2 linked regions of the Hyphomicrobium denitrificans ATCC 51888 genome follow. The main gene of each other region encodes a partner of the protein of the gene in region 2 in a complex. Links are inferred from orthologs where the notes say so. Each region holds a gene or a part of one and is shown on either strand. Other genes may lie near its edges.

Region 1 (5,047 bases), 1.8 Mb from region 2 along the record:
GGAGTTTCGCGCTCGGTCTTTTCCGAAGACGACTACGGCGTCAGCTCGAGCCCTCGCGTGACCGCCAGCCGCAACGTCCCGAAAGGCGGCGGCAGATACAAGCTTGGCTCGCCCTACAAGGTCGCTGGCCGCTGGTACGTGCCGCACGAAAATCCCAATTACGTCGAGAGCGGCGTCGCTTCGTGGTACGGCGACGACTTTCACGGCCGCAAGACGGCGAACGGCGAAGTCTTCGATGCCCACGCCTTGACCGCCGCGCATCCGACGATGCCGCTGCCGAGCTATGCGCTCGTGACCAATCTGGACAATGGCAAACGCGTGCTCGTCCGCGTCAACGACCGCGGGCCCTATGTGAAAGACCGCATCATCGATCTGTCCTATGCCTCGGCAAAGGAATTGGGCTACCTCAATCACGGCCGCGCCCGCGTCAAGGTGCAGTATGCCGGACGCGCGCCGCTGAACGGCAACGACAGCCGTGAGCGCCAGTATCTCGCCGAGCAGCAGTCGGGACGCGGGAATTCTTTCCCGCCCGTCGCGCAGGCATCGAACCGCTATGACGCGCCTCCGTCATACAGAAACGCGCCACCGCAGTACGAGAACGCTCGTCCAGCTTATGCCTCCGCCTCGCCGCCTGCACCCGCGCAATGGTCGCCGATTGGCTACAGAAACGGGCTGACGGGGAAGCCGTCGCCGCCGGCACGACGCGACTACGCGAACCGACCGCTTGAAACAGCGAGTTTCGAAGATCAGCGCATGTCGCTGACGGCACCGCCGGCCGCCGTTCGGCCGTTCGCGCCGGCACGGACGTACGTGCAAGTCGGACTTTTCAGCGAGCGTTCGAACGCGGAACGTCTGCGCCGTGAGCTTGGGACGCTGGGGCCGATCGAAGTCGCGCCCGTGCAAACCGCTGATGGAATGCAGGTCTATCGCGTGCGCATGGGACCGTTCTCGCCGGACGCTGCGGGTCGGACGCAAAATCAGATTGCGGCCTACGGTGTCACGAACAGCGCAATCGTCACGGATTAGTGGGCGGAGCGGCCGCTGGCGTTGACCAGGACGCCCCCGGATTGGATACTGAAGCTCGTCGCAAAATGCTGCTTGAAGAAGAGCAGTCGAAAGCGAGTTTGCAGACCGATGTTGATCCAAGCCTGCGCCCGGGTTCTTGTCTCGGCGCTCATCGCGATCTCTGTCTTGACGGCGGTAGGTCCAGAAGCGAATCCGGCGCTCGCCGCCGAGGCTGCTTTCACGTCGAAAGCTCCGCGCGCCATTCTGATCGATGCAGCGACTGGCGCGACGCTGTTTCAGCAGCACGCCGATGAGCCCGCGCCGCCCGCCAGCATGAGCAAGCTGATGACGCTTGCCGTGCTGTTCCGCGCGATGAAGGAAGGGCGCATTCAGAAGACCGACGAGTTCACGATGAGCGTCAACGCCTGGCGGAACGGCGGCGCGCCGTCCGGAACCTCGGCGATGATGGTTCCGGTCAATACCAAGGTCACGGTCGACGAACTCATTCAGGGCATCGTCATACAGTCGGGCAACGACGCGGCCATGTGCGTCGCCGAAGGCATGGCAGGCTCGATACCCGCGTTTGCGCGCATGATGAACGACGAAGCGAAACGCATCGGCCTGACGAAATCGACATTCACGAACGCCAGCGGCCTGCCCGATCCGCAGCAGGTGATGAGCGCGCGCGATCTCGCTGTCCTGGCGCGCTACATCATCGATGAGTATCCGGACTACTATCCGGTCTTCGCGCAGAAGGAATTCCTCTACCGCAAGCACCGCTTCATCAATCGCAATCCGCTGCTGTTTCAGAACATCGGCGCCGACGGATTGAAGACGGGACACACAGCGGCCGCGGGCTTCGGCCTCGTCGGATCGGCGGTGCAGGATGGCAAGCGCCTGATCGTCGTCGTCAGCGGTTTGGAAAAAGCGGACCAGCGCAAGGAGGAAGCCGTCAAGCTTCTGAACTGGGGTTTCAATTCGTTCAACACCGTGCGGCTCTACGATGCGAATGAAGTCATCGGTCAGGCGCGTGTCTGGGGCGGCAAGGTCTGGTATGTGCCGCTCGCGGCCAATGCCGATGTGACATTCACCGTGCCGAAATTCCCCGCCAATCAGAAGATCTCGGCCGAGATCGTCTATAAGGCGCCGCTGAAACCGCCGGTGAAGAAGGGCGATCAGGTCGCGACGCTGAAACTGTCGAGTTCGACGAGCGCGTCAAACGAACTGCCGCTCTATGCCACGGAGGACGTCCAAAAAGGCGGCATCGTGCGCGAAGGTCTCGATTCCCTCGTTCTGATGGCATTGCGCCGTTTGGCGTTCTAGAGTACGCGCGAGGCAGTGAGGCGAGGCCCATGAAGCGCGGAAAATTCATCACGTTCGAAGGCGGCGAGGGCGTCGGCAAATCCACCCAGGCAAAGCGCCTGGCGGAACGCCTTGAGCGTGCAGGCGTGCCGGTCATCATAACGCGTGAGCCGGGCGGCACGCCGGTCGGCGAGGATGTGCGCGACCTCATCATGAAGGATCGCCCGACCGATCCCATGACCGAGCTTCTGCTGTTCGCGGCAGCACGCGCCGAGCATGTGACGTCTGTGATCCGTCCCGCGCTCGACGATGGCACGTGGGTCATTTCCGATCGCTTCATCGATTCAACACGAGTCTATCAAGGCAAGCGCTACGGTCTCGAGCCCGAGCTGATTTCACTTCTCGAGCGCTATACGGTCTCGCCCGATTTCCCCGATCTGACCCTGATCCTCGATCTGCCGGCGACCGAGGGCGTCGAGCGCGCGCAGAACCGCGGCACGCTTTCGCGCTACGACGCCGAGCGCATCGAAACGCACGAAGTCCTGCGCAAGGGCTTTCTCGAAATCGCGACCAGCGAACCGAAGCGCTGCGTGCTGATTGACGCGAGCCTGCCGGTTTCGAGCGTCGAGACCGCCGTCTGGCAAGCCGTATCGGCGCATCTGCTCGTCGAGGCGCGCTGATGGCGCGCGCGGCATTGATCGCCGACGCCGAACCACTGCCAGAGGCCGACCGGCTCGACGATTTTCCGCATCCGCGCGAGACGCTTTCGCTCATCGGTCACGACGCGGCGCTGTCGATGCTGACCGACACGCTCGCAGGCGGGCGCATGCACCACGCCTGGCTGCTCGCAGGGCCTAAGGGCATCGGCAAGGCGACGCTCGCGTATCAGTTCGCGAAGATCGCGTTGGCGCGACCCGAGGAACGCGATCTCTTCGGACAGGGCATGAGCATCGAGCCCAATTCGCCGACCGACCGGCAGATCCGCGCACTGTCGCATCCGGGCCTGCTCGTCATCCGCCGCACCTACGATCCGAAGACAAAGCGGTTCTCGCAAACGATCCCTGTCGATGAGGTGCGCCGCCTCAAAACCTTCCTCGCCTTGAGCGCGGAATCGCAAGGCTGGCGCGTCGTCATCGTCGACAGCGCCGACGACATGAACGCGAACGCCGCCAACGCGCTGCTGAAGTCGCTCGAAGAGCCGCCGCCGCGCACGATCTTTCTCGTCGTCACGTCGGCGCCGGGACGGCTGCTGCCGACGATACGGTCGAGATGCCGGATCGCGGTCTTGTCACCGCTCTCGGAAGCCGATCTGAAGCGCGGCGCGGCGCAGGCTCTGACGAGCGCCGGGAAGCCCGTCCCCGAGGCCCATGATTGGGAGCCGCTGCTTCCGCTGGCCCAAGGCAGTGTCGGCCGCGCCCTGACGCTGCTCGGTGGCGGCGGATTGGCGCTCCAAGCCCGCATCGACGCCATCCTGAACGGCCTGCCGAAGCTCGACGCCAAAGCCGTGCACGCCCTCGGCGACGACCTGCAGGCAGCCGCCCAGGAGCGCAAATTCGAGCTATTCTTCGAGCTTTACCAGGCAACCATCGCCCGGCTCATCTCCGTCCAGGCGACAGGGAAGGGCCCGGAGCGCGACATCGCTCTCGCAGGCCGGTTGATCGGACCCGCACGCCTTGCCACATTCGCCGAGCTATGGGAAACAACGGCCCGCGACAAGGCGGATACGTCTGCCCTGAACCTTGACCGCAAATCGCTCATTCTCGGAAGTTTCGCGCGTCTTGAGGCCGCGAGCCGCGGCTGAGCGGAAGCCTTTGCCGCGCCCAAAGACGATCGACAAGGAAGCTCACCCGTTGCGCGAAAAATTCTACATCACGACGGCCATTTCCTACCCCAACGGCGTGCCGCACATTGGCCACGCCTACGAGGCCATCGCAACCGACGTCATCGCACGCTTCGAACGCCTCGACGGCAAGGACGTCTTCTTCCTGACGGGCACCGACGAGCACGGCCTCAAGATGAAGCAGACGGCCGAGCGCGAAGGCGTCACGCCGCGCGAACTCGCCGACCGCAATTCGGCGCGCTTCATCGAGATGGTGAAGACGCTCGGCCTCTCGAACGACGATTTCATCCGCACGACGGAACAGCGCCACTACGATGCCTGCGCCGAACTCTGGCGCCGCATGGAGAAGGCGGGCGACATCTTCAAGCGTCCGTATGGCGGCTGGTACTCGGTTCGCGACGAAACCTATTACAAGGAGTCCGAGACCGAGGTCCGCGAGGGCCAGCGCTTCGCGACCGCAACCGGAACGCCCGTCGAGTGGAACGAGGAAGAAACCTACTTCTTCCGCCTGTCGGCGTATCAGGACAAGCTTCTCGCGCACTACGAGGCCAATCCGGACTTCATCCTGCCCGCCGAACGGCGCAACGAGGTCGTCAGCTTCGTCAAGATGGGGCTCGAGGATCTGTCGATCTCGCGCACGACGCTCGACTGGGGCATCCCGGTGCCCGACGCGCCGGGGCACGTGATGTACGTCTGGATCGACGCGCTGAACAACTACGTGACCGCGACCGGGCTATTGACCGATCCGCAGGGCTCGCGCGCGCATTACTGGCCCGCCAACGTACACGTCATCGGCAAGGATATCGTGCGCTTTCACGCCGTCTATTGGCCAGCCTTCCTGATGAGCGCGGGACTGCCTCTGCCGAAGCGCGTCTTCAGCCACGGGTTCGTGCTGAACAA
Region 2 (7,171 bases):
CGACGTGGCAGTACATGCGCACGCCGATCACGCTCGACATCGCCGAGACCGTGATCCGCGATCTCGTGCAGAACCTCGAGCCGCGGCGCATCAAGATCGAGGACATCCTGCGCATCATTTCGCGCCATTACGGTGTATCGAAGGGTGATCTCTTGTCCCAGCGGCGGCACCGGTCCGTCGTCTGGCCGCGCCAGATCGGCATGTACCTCGCGAAGCACCTGACGGCCCGCTCGCTCCCTGAGATCGGGCGCCGCTTCGGTGGCCGCGATCACACGACGGTGTTGCATGCAATCCGGAAGATCGAGGGCGAAATCACGAAGAACCCGCATCTCGGCGATGAGCTCGAGGAACTGAAGCGGCTGCTCAACCATTGATCCGGCGCTGATCACACGCTGATCAAGATACCGATCGCGGCGGCCCCACGCCGCGAGTTCAACGGAGTGAGGCCGGTCCTTCCAAGCCCTCGGGAGGCCGGCCTTGCTGTTTTTGGCGCTTTGGCATGATTTGTAACGCTAAAAGGCCGCCTAGCTTGTACATCTTGGCTTGAAAAATGGGGCCCATTCGGCTCTGATCGCCACCCGTGGGCGATTCCGGTGCCAAGCCAAGTCTGGCCGCTTCCGGGCGGCTACAACATCCTTCGCGCGTGATCGTCACCGGCGGCGTGCCGATGCCGCCGCGTCACGCGCTCCCGAAATCAGAACTGAGGACAGACATGCGTCTCGAGATTGAACGTGGGGAACTCTTGAAGGCGCTGAGCCATGTCACAAGTGTCGTCGAGCGGCGGACGACCATTCCCATTCTTTCAAACATCATGCTGAAGGCATCCGGCGAGACGCTGATGTTCAAGGCGACGGACCTCGAACGCGAAGTGAGCGAGAGCGTCGGCGCGAAGGTTTCGACGCCCGGCACGCTGACGGTTCCGGCGCACGTGCTGCACGACATCGTGCGCAAGCTGCCCGACGGCGCCGAGATCGAGATGAAGCGCGACGGCGAAAAGGAGCGCCTGACCATCACGTCGGGGCATTCGCGCTTCAGCCTGCAGACGCTGTCGGCGGAAGATTTTCCGGACCTCGCCGTCGGCGAGATCGGACATGAATTCACGATCGAGGCCGGTGACCTGAAACGGCTGATCGACAAAACGCGGTTCGCGATCTCGACGGAAGAGACGCGCTATTATCTCAACGGCATCTTCCTGCACCCGGCGGAGACGGCCGGCGTAAAGACGTTGCGCGCGGTTGCGACGGACGGGCATCGTCTGGCGCAGGTCGAGCTTCCGTTGCCGAAGGGCGCGGAAGGCATGCCGGGCGTCATCGTTCCGAGGAAGACGGTGCACGAGCTTGCGCGGCTTCTCGAAGATTCGAGCGCGAAGGTGAATGTCGGTGTTTCGCAGACGAAAGTCCGGTTCGAGATCGGGCCGGTGGTGCTGACGTCGAAGCTGATCGACGGCACGTTCCCGGACTACAGCCGCGTCATTCCGCACAACAACGATAAAGAAATGAAAGTGCCGAACGCGTCGTTCAAGAGCGCCGTTGATCGCGTGTCGACGATCGCGAGCGAGCGCGGGCGGGCGGTGAAGCTCAACGTCGCGAAGGACAAGCTGATCCTGACGGTGAACAATCCGGAAGGCGGCAGCGCGACGGAGGAAATTCCGGTCGGCTACAGCGCTGGGCCGCTGGAGATCGGGTTCAACGCGCGCTATCTGCTCGACATCGCCGATCAGCTTGAAAGCGAAGACGCGCGGTTTCTGCTCGCCGATCCCGGCTCGCCGACCATGGTTCGCGATGGCGGCGACGGCAACGCGCTTTACGTTCTTATGCCGATGCGGGTTTAGGTCAGTTGTGGGATTCCCCTCCCCTCGACGGGGAGGGGTTAGGGGTGGGGTGACGGCGAGATCAATCGGGATTGAAACTCAATTGGTCAACGATCGTGCTCGTGTGCTTCGGAATAATGCTACGGCTGCGGAGCGAAGGCTTTGGTATCGGCTGCGGCAACTGAGGGCGTCAGGGCAGAAGTTTCGCAGACAAGTTCCGATCGATCACTTCATTGTCGATTTTGCCTGCTTGTCGCACCGCCTAATCGTTGAAGTCGATGGCGCGACACACTCCGCTGAAGCTGAGATTGCGAGCGACGTCCATCGTCAGCGCTATCTTGAAAGCCAAGGATTCATGGTGCTGCGCTTCAACAATATGGACGTCGCAACAAACATCGACGGCGTGATGGAAAGTATTGTCGGCGTTCTCAGCACTTTGGCAAGGGAAGCTTCCCCCACCCCTAACCCCTCCCCGCAAGGGGGAGGGGAATTGCTGCCGGCGCGTGGGAAGTGAGTGTGGGACGCGAATACTCGAACGCACTCTGGGTTGAGCGGCTGCAGCTCACGAATTTCCGCAGCTATGCGGCGGCAAATGTTGCGACGGATGCCGGGCCGCAGGTGATCGTCGGGGCGAACGGGTCGGGCAAGACCAATCTTCTTGAAGCGCTGTCGTTGTTGTCGCCGGGGCAAGGGCTCAGGCGCGTGCCGTTCAGCGATCTCGTGCGGTCTGGCGGCGACGGTGGTTTCGCGGTTGCGGCGCGTGCGCATACGCTTGCGGGTGCGACGGATATCGGAACGGGATTGCGTGCGACGACGGTGCGGTCTCTCTCGGGAGATGACGATCTTCTCTCCTCTCCTTCGACGGGGAGGGGTCAAGATCCAGGCGGGGTCTCCGATCGATCGCGCGTCGATACCCCCGCCCCTAACCCCTCCCCGCAAGGGGGAGGGGAACCGTTCGGATTTTCCGATGAGAGTTTGGCGCGCAACGCGCAGCGCGGCGGCGGTCGAGCAGCGGAGCGAGCGCCGTCCGAACGGGGGCGGATCGTGCGCATCGATGGCACGGCGCAATCGGGATCGGGTGTGCTCGCCGATTATCTCGAAATCGTCTGGGTGACGCCGGCGATGGATGGGCTTTTTACGGGGCCGGGATCGGAGCGGCGGCGCTTTCTCGATCGGCTGATCCTTTGTTTCGATCACGGCTATCGCACGATCGCCGGACGTTTCGAACGCGCGATGACGAGCCGAAACCGGCTACTCGCGGATGGCGTGCGCGACGACTCGCAGCTTTCGGGCTTCGAGCGCGTGATGGCGGAAACGGGCGTCGCCGTTGCGGCGGCGCGTCTCGAAGCCGTCGCTGCGATGGCGCAAATTGTCGGTAAGCGGCGCGAGCGCGATCCCAATTCCGCATTCCCGTGGTCGTCGTTCCGGCTGGAAGGCAGCATCGAAGATAGCTTGCAGCGCCTTTCGGCGGTCGAGGCAGAAGATCTCTACGCGCAGACGCTCCGGCAAACGAGGGAACGCGATCGTGCCGCGTCGCGGACGCTCGACGGACCGCATCGTTCCGACCTCATCGTCGAGCACGGGCCGAAGGGACTTGCGGCGCGGCATTGCTCGACGGGAGAGCAGAAAGCTCTGCTGCTCGGCCTCGTTCTGGCGCATGCTGAGCTTTTGACCGAGCGCCAGGAAGGCGCGGCGCCGATCCTGCTGCTCGATGAAATCACGGCGCATCTCGATGCCGACCGGCGCGCGGCGCTGTTCGACGAAATCCTGCATCTCGGGGCGCAGGCGTGGATGACCGGCACGGACAAAAATGCCTTCGAGGCGCTTGCCGGCCGGGCGCGTTTCTGGGCGGTTCAGGAGGGTAAAATCGCAGTTTCGGAATAAGTTGTCGGCGAGGGACAAACGGTCACACGCAAGACAATGAAAACAATACGCTTTTTTAAGCCGCAAAGAATCGATTTCATGCGGTGTTTCAAGGGGTTTTGTGGTATGAAATGGGTCTCATTTCCCTCCCTTGAGAAAAGCAAAAAATGACCGCTCAACCGCTGAAAAAAATGCCCGAGCCTGACGATTACGGCGCGGACAGCATCAAGATGCTGAAGGGGCTCGACGCGGTTCGCAAACGTCCCGGCATGTACATCGGCGACACCGACGACGGGTCGGGTTTGCACCACATGATTTACGAGGTCGTCGATAACGGTATCGACGAAGTTCTCGCGGGTCATGCGAAGAGCTGCGAGGTGACGCTCAACCCTGATGGCTCGTGCACCGTGCGCGACGACGGGCGTGGGATTCCGACCGGCATCAAGAGGGATGACGACCAGGACCCGAAGCGTTCGGCCGCGGAGATCGTGTTCACCGAGCTGCACGCTGGCGGAAAGTTCGACCAGAACTCCTACAAAGTTTCCGGCGGTCTGCACGGCGTTGGCGTGTCGGTCGTCAATGCGCTGTCGTCGTGGCTCAAGTGCCGGATCTGGCGCGACGGCAAGGAGCACTTCGTCGAATTCAACAACGGCAACACGGTTGCGCCGCTGAAGGTCGTCGGCGATGCGAATGGTGAGCGCGGTACGGAAGTTTCGTTTCTGCCGAGCACCGAGACGTTTCACAACGTCACCGAATTCGATTTCGCGACGCTCGAGCATCGCTTGCGCGAACTGGCGTTCCTGAACTCAGGCGCTAAGATCGTTCTGACGGATGCGCGTCATGCCGACGTGAAGCGGCAGGAGTTCGTCTACGAAGGCGGCACGGCAGCTTTCGTGCGCTATCTCGATCGTTCGAAGTCGTCTGCGCTTCCCGATCCGATCATGATTTTGGGTGAGAAGGACGGCATCACCGTCGAGGCGGCTCTGTGGTGGAACGATACCTACCACGAGACGGTGCTGTGCTTCACGAACAACATTCCGCAGCGGGACGGCGGCACGCATCTCGCCGGTTTCCGCAGCGCGCTGACACGTATCGTCAATAAGTACGCGGAAGAAACCGGTCTCGCCAAAAAAGAGAAGGTTTCGCTTTCGGGTGATGATGCGCGCGAAGGTCTGACCTGCGTTCTGTCGGTGAAAGTACCCGATCCGAAGTTCTCGTCTCAGACGAAGGACAAGCTGGTTTCGTCCGAAGTGAAGCCGGTCGTCGAGTCGGCGGTCGGCGATCAGCTCGGCGCGTGGTTCGAAGAGCATCCGAAAGAAGCGAAGGTGATCGTCGGCAAGATCGTCGAGGCGGCGCTCGCGCGTGAAGCGGCGCGCAAGGCCCGCGATCTGACGCGGCGCAAGGGTGCGCTTGATGGTCTCCGCCTGCCAGGCGGGCTTGCGGAATGCCAGGATCGCGACGCGTCGAAGACGGAAGTTTTCATCGTCGAGGGCGACTCGGCAGGCGGTTCGGCGAAGCAGGGCCGCAAGCGCGAGTTTCAGGCGGTGCTGCCGATCCGAGGTAAAATCCTGAACGTCGAGCGGGCTCGCACCGACAAGATGCTCTCCTCGGAACAGGTGACGAATATTATTGCGGCGCTGGGCACAGGTATCGGGCGCGACGAGTTCAAGCTCGACAAGCTGCGGTATCACAAGGTCATCATCATGACCGACGCCGACGTCGACGGCGCGCATATTCGAACGCTGCTGCTGACGTTTTTCTACCGGCAGATGCCGGAGCTCGTCGACAAGGGGCACGTCTACATCGCGCAGCCGCCGCTCTACAAAGTCGCGCGCGGCAAGGCGCAATCGTATCTCAAGGACGAAAGGGCACTCGAAGATTATCTCATCGATCAGGGCCTTGTGGACGCGGTTCTGGTGACCGGCAGCGGCACGGAGCGCGCGGGCCGAGATCTTCGCGACATCGTCGAGCAGGCGCGGCAGATTTCGGGCGGCATCAACGGGCTGCATTCGCGTTACAACCGCAATGTCGTCGAGCAGGGTGCGATCGGCGGTATTTTCAATCCCGCGTATCTGCAGTCGGCGACGGAAGCGAACGCCGCGGCGGCGCGCGTCGCAAAGCGTCTCGACGACGTTTCGGAAGAAATGGAGACCGGCTGGGAAGGCCGCTTCGGCAACGACGGCTTTGTGTTCAAGCGCGAGGTTCGCGGCGTGACGGAGGTGCACTTCCTCGATCGCGCGCTGTTGGGTTCGCTCGACGCGCGGCGCTTGAACGAACGTCACGCGCATCTCGTCGAAGTCTACGACAAGCCCGCGAAGCTGAAGCGCAAGGACAAGGTCGAGGCCGTGCTCGGGCCGCGTTCGCTCCTCACCGCCGTGTACGAAACGGGTCGCAAGGGCATTGAGCTTCAGCGCTACAAAGGTTTGGGCGAAATGAATCCCGAGCAGCTTTGGGAAACGACGCTTGATCCGGATGTTCGTACGTTGCTGCAAGTGAAGGTCGGCGATCTCGCAGAGGCGGATGAAATTTTCGCCAAGCTGATGGGCGACGTTGTCGAGCCGCGGCGCGAATTCATCCAGGAAAACGCGCTCAACGTGTCGAACCTGGACGTGTGAGGCCGTGTCGCGACGGATGGTTCAACAGGAATTGTAACCGAACCGTCGTGCCGGGTTTATGCCGTCTTGGCTCGGGATGGCCGATCGGCGGTTGTCTTCCGGCGCGGTCCATCGAAAAAAGTGCTGGTGCTTCGCTGGTGGCTCGACGCCGACCGGCTGGAGCCGGGACAATGGTTCAACGGCCGCATCTATGAGCGGCGTTGCGATCTCTCTCCCGATGGCGATCTGCTGATCTATTTCGCGGCCAAGTGGCAGGCGCCGTTCGAAACTTGGACGGCTGTCAGCCGCACGCCGTATTTGACCGCGCTCGCGCTCTGGCCGAAAGGCGATGCGTGGGGCGGCGGCGGTCTGTTCGAGACGCCGCGCGTCATCGGGCTCAACCATCTCGAAATCAAATCGCCGGTCATCCCGGGAGCACGTAAGCCTGGCTGGCATCCGCTTGGAGATGAGCCCGTGAAGCTGCCGGGTTTCGAAGTGCGCCGCTGGAGCGAGGAAGCCGCAGGTCGTGGCGAAGACAATCCGGTGCATCATGAGCGGATCACGCGCGACGGCTGGATTTTCGTCAGTGAGGGCGATGCCGGGCCGTACCGGCAATCGGGCTACGCGTGGCTGTTCAATTCGCCCGAGATTTACGATCGTCCGTCGCCGGTGAACGGGCTCGTTCTCAGGCGATTTCTGCGCGCCATCTATAAGAAGAATGGCCCGTGGTACGTCGAAGACTTCGAGGTGCTTCGCGACGGCGCACGGGTCCGCTTCATTGAGAATTGCTCTTGGGCGGATTGGCAGAAGAACGGCGATCTACTGTTCGCGCTCGACGGCAAGCTTTATCGGCTCGCGACTGCGAAGGTGCAGGAACCGGCGCAGATCCCGATCGAGAATGCGA

The links.
Region 1: the proteins of dnaN (region 2) and HDEN_RS08505 are in contact, whole or in part, in a cryo-EM structure (PDB 8GIZ), measured with the Escherichia coli proteins. The link is inferred for Hyphomicrobium denitrificans ATCC 51888 from one-to-one orthologs.

What each region holds. Positions count from the first base shown.
Region 1 is NC_014313.1:1,762,723-1,767,769, reverse strand. The notes cover bases 2,115-5,047. They hold HDEN_RS08505 (DNA polymerase III subunit delta'), read left to right. Parts: upstream 2,115-2,986; coding sequence 2,987-4,108; downstream 4,109-5,047. Other genes in these bases: metG (methionine--tRNA ligase), read left to right, coding at 4,158-5,047; tmk (dTMP kinase), read left to right, coding at 2,358-2,987; HDEN_RS08515 (D-alanyl-D-alanine carboxypeptidase family protein), read left to right, coding at 2,115-2,328. In the rest of the region: HDEN_RS08520 (septal ring lytic transglycosylase RlpA family protein), read left to right, coding at 1-1,026; more of HDEN_RS08515, read left to right, coding at 1,135-2,114. UniProt on the Escherichia coli protein: Part of the beta sliding clamp loading complex, which hydrolyzes ATP to load the beta clamp onto primed DNA to form the DNA replication pre-initiation complex.
Region 2 is NC_014313.1:1,768-8,938, forward strand. The notes cover bases 1-2,771. They hold dnaN (DNA polymerase III subunit beta), read left to right. Parts: upstream 1-712; coding sequence 713-1,831; downstream 1,832-2,771. Other genes in these bases: dnaA (chromosomal replication initiator protein DnaA), read left to right, coding at 1-374; HDEN_RS00025 (endonuclease domain-containing protein), read left to right, coding at 1,881-2,324; HDEN_RS00030 (DNA replication/repair protein RecF), read left to right, coding at 2,327-2,771. Outside these bases: more of HDEN_RS00030, read left to right, coding at 2,772-3,694; gyrB (DNA topoisomerase (ATP-hydrolyzing) subunit B), read left to right, coding at 3,841-6,288; HDEN_RS00040 (hypothetical protein), read left to right, coding at 6,415-7,171. UniProt on the Escherichia coli protein: Confers DNA tethering and processivity to DNA polymerases and other proteins. Acts as a clamp, forming a ring around DNA (a reaction catalyzed by the clamp-loading complex) which diffuses in an ATP-independent manner freely and bidirectionally along dsDNA.